One region of the Actinomyces lilanjuaniae genome, then DNA from elsewhere that is predicted to be linked to it. Evidence: riboswitches for the same ligand, from Rfam matches in the RefSeq annotation. Region 1 holds a riboswitch; the other holds the start of a gene.

What was found. Region 1 has a riboswitch for S-adenosylmethionine ahead of D5R93_RS12340 (methionine ABC transporter ATP-binding protein). Riboswitches for the same ligand answer to the same signal wherever they lie in the genome.
Region 2: linked by a shared signal. The riboswitch ahead of D5R93_RS01430 (methylenetetrahydrofolate reductase) and the one ahead of D5R93_RS12340 (methionine ABC transporter ATP-binding protein) in region 1 are both predicted to bind S-adenosylmethionine.

The regions. Positions count from the first base shown of each region.
Region 1 covers NZ_CP032514.1:2,875,220-2,878,617, reverse strand. Annotated here, with positions in the region: gene D5R93_RS12345 (alpha/beta hydrolase) at 1-973, opposite strand, end outside; SAM riboswitch class I at 1,119-1,208, shown strand; gene D5R93_RS12340 (methionine ABC transporter ATP-binding protein) at 1,202-2,266, shown strand; partial or broken gene D5R93_RS12335 (methionine ABC transporter permease) at 2,275-3,022, shown strand; gene D5R93_RS12330 (MetQ/NlpA family ABC transporter substrate-binding protein) at 3,247-3,398, shown strand, end outside.
Region 2 covers NZ_CP032514.1:317,334-320,731, forward strand. Annotated here, with positions in the region: gene D5R93_RS01420 (endonuclease/exonuclease/phosphatase family protein) at 1-759, shown strand, start outside; gene D5R93_RS01425 (alpha/beta hydrolase family protein) at 865-1,668, opposite strand; SAM riboswitch class I at 1,794-1,876, shown strand; gene D5R93_RS01430 (methylenetetrahydrofolate reductase) at 1,885-3,009, shown strand; gene D5R93_RS01435 (hypothetical protein) at 3,235-3,398, shown strand, end outside.

The DNA.
Region 1 (3,398 bases):
ACAGCGACAGGTCGTGGACCCCCTCGGGGACCTGACAGACCGTCACGTCCGGTCCCAGGAGGGGTGCGCGTGCCAGCATCTGCTCCACTGACAGCACCACGTCGCTGCGCTGGGCCTCCTGGACCGTCGGTGATACCGGCCCCGTGGTCGTCGAGCAGCACAGCAGGACAGGCTCCTGGATGCCCAGGCCGTGGTGCACCTCGCGGTGCAGGCGGCGGACCGCTGTCAGGAAGCCGGCGCGCGCCGGGAGGGACACCGCCGGCTTGAGGGCCAGGTCCCAGTCCCACTCACCCTCCCAGTGCTGGTGCAGGGAGCGTACGTAGACGTCGGGGACGCCGGCTCCCCGCCTCGGGTTGCGGGGGTCGGGGATGACTCGGTCGGGGTCGTGACGGGACAGGAGATCCACGAAGGCGGTTCCGTAGGAGCGCATGAACGCGGAGGCCTGTAGGTCCAGCCAGGGTGAGTTGAGGACTACTGCCTGCACCGTGGCCGGGTGGTCGGCCGCCCAGATGACTGCCTGCAGGCCACCGGTGGAGTGCCCGTTGAGGACCACGGTTGCGTGCCCGTGCTCGGTGCGGATGACGTGCAGCGCCTTGGCGATCTCCTCGTCGTGGACGCGGAGGTCGCGCACGCTGTGGGGGCGTGGGTGCCCGATCCCGGCCCGGGCGCAGGAGCGCAGCTCGAGGGCGTAGAACTCGTAGCCCGTCTCCAGGTAGGCCTGGGCTAGGTGGGTCTGGAAGAAGTAGTCGCTGTGGCCGTGGATGTAGAGCACGGCCTTGGCGTGTCGTGGCACGCCTGCCCGCCCGGCCTGGTGCTGATGGACCAGGACGGCGTGGTGGGCGCCGGGCGCCTTCCGGGGTGACTCCCGCACGGGGAGGTGCCGGGCCACCCACGGGTCTCCCAGGATGTCAGGTGTGAGGCTCTCGGCGAGGGGGCCGGAGGCAGACGAGGGTGAGGACGGTGCGGGACTCATAGTGTGATCCAAGCACAGTCCTCGACGCGCGGAGGCCTCCTGGGGCGGGTGTCAGCATAGTTGTGGGCGAGCTTGTGCCCCGTGGCTCGGCCATGGCGTGAGGGTGTCAGCTTGCTTGCGGGGTCCCGGATGCGTAACGTGTAGCCGACCATCCAGAGCAGCCGAGAGACCTGGCTCGTTGACGTTGCAGCAACCCCCGTCGCGGTGCGGGTGCTTCCGCCAGGACCGATGGAGGTAGCAGTGAGCGGACCAGCGGTGAGCACACCGGCTCCCGAGGAGGACGCCCCGGCGTCGCCCGACCCCATGATCTCGCTGAAGGACGTCCGCAAGGTCTACCGACTACGTGGAGGAGCGCAGGTGCGTGCCCTGGACGGGCTGAGCCTTGACGTCGCCCCCGGGACCATCCACGGCATCGTCGGGACCTCCGGGGCGGGCAAGTCCACGCTGGTGCGCTGCCTGACCTCCCTGGAGCGTCCCACCCAGGGGCGCATCCGTGTGGCCGGGCAGGACATGACATCCCTGTCCGCGCGTCAGCTGCGTGAGGCCCGCCGTCGTATCGGGATGGTCTTCCAGCACGCCAACCTCCTGGACCAGCGCACCACGGCGCAGAACATTGCCTACCCCCTGGCCCTGGCGGGCGTGCCCAGGGGCCAGCGCCGCCAGACCGTCGAGCGCATGCTTGAGCTCGTGGGACTGGCTGACCGGGGTGCCTCCTACCCGGCACAGCTCTCCGGCGGTCAGAAGCAGCGTGTCGGTATCGCCCGGGCGCTGGCCGACGACCCCTCCGTCCTCCTGTGCGATGAGCCCACCTCTGCCCTGGACCCGGAGACCACGCGCTCCATCCTGGACCTTATCAGGGACGTGCGTGACGCCCTGGGGCTGACCGTCATTATCATCACCCACGAGATGAGCGTGGTCCGCCAGGTCTGTGACGCGGTGAGCCTGCTGGAGGCAGGCCGGGTCGTGGAGGGCGGCCGCCTGGAGGACGTCGTGCTCGACACCTCCTCCCGGCTCTCCCGTGAGGTGGTCCCCCTCCCGGCGGTCCCTGAGGCTGCTCGGTCCCAGGGGGATGCCGTCCTTGACGTCTGTGTCACGGCACACCCTGGTGAGCCGGCCGCTGTTGCCCTGATGTCGATGGTGGCCGAGCTGGGCGGGGACATCGCCTCCGGGGTCTTCGAGACGGTCGGGGCAGCCCAGATCGGCCGTCTAGCCGTGACTGTTCCTGCTACCCAGGCATCGCGCTGCGTCACCGCGCTGCGCCAGGCCGGTATCACTGCGGAGGTACGAGCGTGAGTCTTCTTATGAGTGTCTCTGCTGCCGCGCACGGCTCCACGCAGGCGGCTCTGGGTGCGGCCCCTGTGCTTCTGGCAGCCAGCAGTGAGGACCAGACGTGGCAGAACAACCCGGTGTTCGAGCGCAGGCTCCTGAGCGCCGTCACCGAGACGATGCAGATGACCTTTGTCTCGGGCTTCCTGACAGTCGTCCTGGGGCTGCTCCTGGGACTGGCGCTGGTGACCACGGGCACGCGTGGACAGCACCGCAATCGTCCTCTCTACGAGGTCCTCTCCTTCGTGGTCAACGTCGGGCGCTCCATGCCCTTCATCATCCTCATGGTCGCGATCGCCTCCTTGACGCGGCTGATTGTGGGCACCTCCCTGGGCTGGCAGGCCGTCTGCGTCCCGCTGACCATCGGGGCGATTCCCTTCTACGCGCGACTAGTGGAGACGGCGGTCAACAACGTGGACCACGGCAAGGTCGAGGCGGCTCTTATGATGGGGGCCTCCGGGACCCAGATCACCTGGGGGGTGCTAGTCCGGGAGGCGCTGCCCACTCTCATCCAGTCGGCCACGGTGACCCTGATCGCCCTCCTGGGCTACACCGCCATGGCGGGCACCATCGGGGCGGGGGCCTGGGGACCTCGCCATCCAGTACGGCTACAACCGCAGCATGTCTGATGTCATGGTCGTCTCCGTCGTCCTGATCCTGCTGATCGTCGCTGTCATCCAGCTGGCTGGCGACATGCTCAGCCGGCTGGTGGACCACCGCTGAGGCAACCACCAGCCGGAGGAACGGCGAGCCGCCTCGGTCCTGGCAGCTGCTGGGGGATGACTGGTCTTATCCACGGCAGCGGCTGCCCGGCACCCCCGGTACGACGCCTGGCCTCGGCGGCAGTCGGCCTGTGCTGGCGACTGCCTACCTGACCCCCTGCAACTGCCGTGGCCAGCGCCCTGCTGGCCTGGGACCCACGGCTCGTATCTGAAAGGACCTCTCACATGTCTTCCGTTTCTCCTGTCTCTGCCCGGCGTCGCGTGGCGACGGCACCGGGCAGGTCGGTCGGCCTGACCCGTCGCGCCTTCTCCACCGGCCTCGTCGTGGCTGTCGGGGCGACCCTGGCCGCTTGCAGCAGCAGCTCGGGGCCGATCCC
Region 2 (3,398 bases), 470 kb from region 1:
ACCCCCTCGGACAAGGCTGCTTTCACCGTCATGTCCCTTAACACCGAGAGGGAGGACGCGCCCGTCCAGGCCGTGGCCGAGACCGCCCGGGCCGTGCAGGCCGACGTCGTCGTCCTGCCGGAGACGACAGCCGCCTACGGCGAGGAGCTGGCAGGGCTGCTGCGGGGCGCGGCTGGGGAGCTGACGGTCTACACCGCAGTCAGCCCGCCCTACGGGTGGAACGACGAGGACGGCGACGGTGCCGACGACGACTCCGGGGCGCATCACGGCATCGACCCGGTGCGCGCTACGACGGTCCTCGTCTCCGAGCGCCTGGGGGGCTACCGGCAGACGGAGGGGGTGGCGGGTGCGGGGCGCGGAATGGTCGTGCTGGAGCCCGTGGACGGGTCAGGGCCTGTCATCACCGGGGTGCACACCTACCCGCCGGTGCCGGGGCTCATGGGGGAGTGGAGGTCCTCGCTGACCACGGTGGCTGGCCTGTGCCAGGACCCGCCCGAGGGGCTGGTCATGGTCGGTGACTTCAACGCCACCCGCGACCACGCCCTGCTGCGTGACCTGCACGCCTGCGCGAGCGCGGGGGAGCAGGCGGGTGTCGGTGGCCTGGCGACCTGGCCCACCCACACCGGGACCAGGCTCCTGGGGGCAACCATTGACCACGTCCTCGTGGACGCCTCCGCCTGGGTGGGGCAGTCAGGCGAGGTCCTCACGCTGCCCCAGACGGACCACCGGGCAGTGGTGGTCCGTCTGGGCAAGGCCTAGACACGGGTAAGGCCGAGACGACGATGACAGGGCGGGGCTGACAGGGCGGGAGCCAGGGCCACCCGGGGTCCGCAGGGTGACCGTATCCGCTCACCTGGGTGCGGCTCAGCGCAGGTGTCGTGTCACCCATTCAGTACCCAGCCGAGCCACCTCCGCCTGGGCCTCCTGCGGGTGGTCCTTGCGTACCTGCACCAGCTGGCTGCCGTCCTTCAGGAGCGGGAAGCCCTTCTGGGCGTCTGCCGCGGTATCGGGCATCTCGTGGGTCAGCGCCCCGTAGATCATAAGGACCGGCCACGGAACCTCCGCCATGGTGGTGTGGGGCTCCTGCATGGAGAAGTCGGCGAGGGTCTCCTTGCTCAGCACGTTCCACTGGCGCGGGTTCGGGTTGTCGTCCACCAGCCGGGTCAGGCCGTGGCGGGCGAGCTCGTCGAGCTGGTGGGGGGAGAAGACCTGCTCCCACAGGACTGACTGGGGGCCGACCACGGCCCCTACCAGGACGGCGGTGCGTACCTGCTCGGGCCGGGCCAGGAGAGCGGCGGTCGCGCCGAAGCCGTTGGCGTGGATGGCCTGGCGGGTGTAGCCGCGCTCGGCCAGCCAGCCGGACACCGCCCTGAGGTCCTCGGCCTCGTTGGCCAGGGTGATGACGTCGTCGTCGGACTCGCCCAGTCCGGAGAAGTCGATGCTGAGGGTGGCCATGCCCGCCTTCTGGTAGCTGGCCGAGACCAGGTCCAGGCGCCCCTGCTCTCCGTGCCGGTCCGCGAGGAAGTCGTGGGCCAGCAGCACCACGCCCTCCCGGCGGGTCGGCACGCCCGTGCCGCTCTCGCCGTCCTGCGGCGGGGTGCCGTCGGGGCGGACGAAGGAGCCCACCAGGGTGACACCGCGCGGGGTGTCGATACGCACCATGCTCATGCGTACAAGCTTAGGCTAGAAGTTGGCGCGGGTCACCAGGTCGCGGAGGGCGCCCAGGGGAATTGCGCTTCCAGCGTGAGCCTGTAGCTGTGCCCGTGGTCCTGGGGTTCGTCTACCCTTGGGCTGTTCCATCTAGAGTGGCTGAGAGACCTGGCTCCGTGACGCCGCAGCAACCCCCTCCGGGTGCTTCCGCCAGGACCGATGGAGGGCCGCACCATGGACCGAGTGGACCGAGTGGACCAGTACGACGCAGACCTGGTTCCCGTGACCGGGCCGCCCCTGCCTGCAGCGGGGCCTGTCGCGCCCCAGCGGGCTGCGTCCCCGGGTGCCGCTGGTGCCGCGCTGGCCCCGGCGGGGCTGCCCTCGCTGTCCCTGGAGCTCTTCCCTCCCCGCCCCGGTGTCCATGCCTCGCAGACGTGGGGAGCGCTGGACCGGCTGCTGGGGGTGCTCCCCGACTTCGTCTCAGTCACCTACCGGCCGACCTTCGCGCCCGACCCTGACGGCGGCCCCGGGGTGCGTGCGGTGCGGGAGCACAACCCGGCTGAGGACGTCATCACCCACGTGCTGGCCACCAGCCGGGTGCCGCTCATGGCCCACCTGACCTGTATCGGCTACCGCAGGCGCGACGTGGTGGAGATTGTGCGCCTCTTCCTGGGCCTGGGGGTGCGCCGCTTCCTGGCGCTGCGGGGCGACCCGCCGCGCGGGACCAGGGCGAGCGACGTCCCCGGTGAGCTGCGCTACGCCAGCGACCTGGTGCGCGTGATCCGCGAGGTCGAGGACGAGTACTTCGGTGACGGCGCCCGGCACCTGCAGGTGGCCGTGGCTGCCTACCCTGCCTGCGAGGACCTGGAGGCTGAGGTGGAGGTCCTGGCCGCCAAGCAGGAGGCGGGTGCCGACCTGGCCATGACCCAGGTCTTCTACGACGCGCAGGACTACCTGTCGCTGTCGCGTGCCGCTTCCTACAGCGGGGTGGTCATGCCTGTCCTTCCCGGCATCATCCCTCTGACAGACCTGCGCCGCCTGACCCGCCTGGAGTCGCTGACCGGTGTGCAGGTCCCGGCCGACCTGAGTGCCACCCTACGGCGGGCCGAGGGCGCCCAGGCTGTGGCGGCGGGGATCGACGCCACCCTGCGCCTGGCCACCCAGGTGCTCGACGGAGGTGCCCCCGGGGTGCACCTCTACACATTCAACCGGACCCGGCCCGCGCTGGACGTGGTCTCCCACCTGCGTCTGGGAGGGATCTTCCGGGGGCAGGAGCCCGACCGGGAGACCCAGCACGAGGTGGACCTGGCCTACCTCAACGCCACTCCCGGCGGGGACCGGCGTCCCTCTGTCTGGTAGGGGTCTGGTAGGGAGGGGGCTGGTGGGCGGGTAGAGCCAGGTCGTAGTGTAGGGAGGACCGTGGGGGCGAGACATATATGAGCGTATGAGCGCAGGCTGTCTTCGCGTCACGGAGGCGGCACCGGAGTGGTCCGGCGGGGCTGCCGGAGGTAATGATATTGCGGTGTTACCGTGGCAGGGCGGTTGGCGCTCGTGTCACGTCATTAAGATGACAAGGAGATTCTCATGTTCTCTGTCCTCCGGGTGACCTCGTTGGTCGTGGCTAGCCTTGTCCTCGGCGCCTGTAGCGTGTTCCTGCTGTGTGCCGGGGCTGCCCTCGTCGCTCTTGCCGCTGATGCGTCGGTGTCGATCCCGTGGGTGTACACGGTGTGGCCTACCGAGGTGAACGG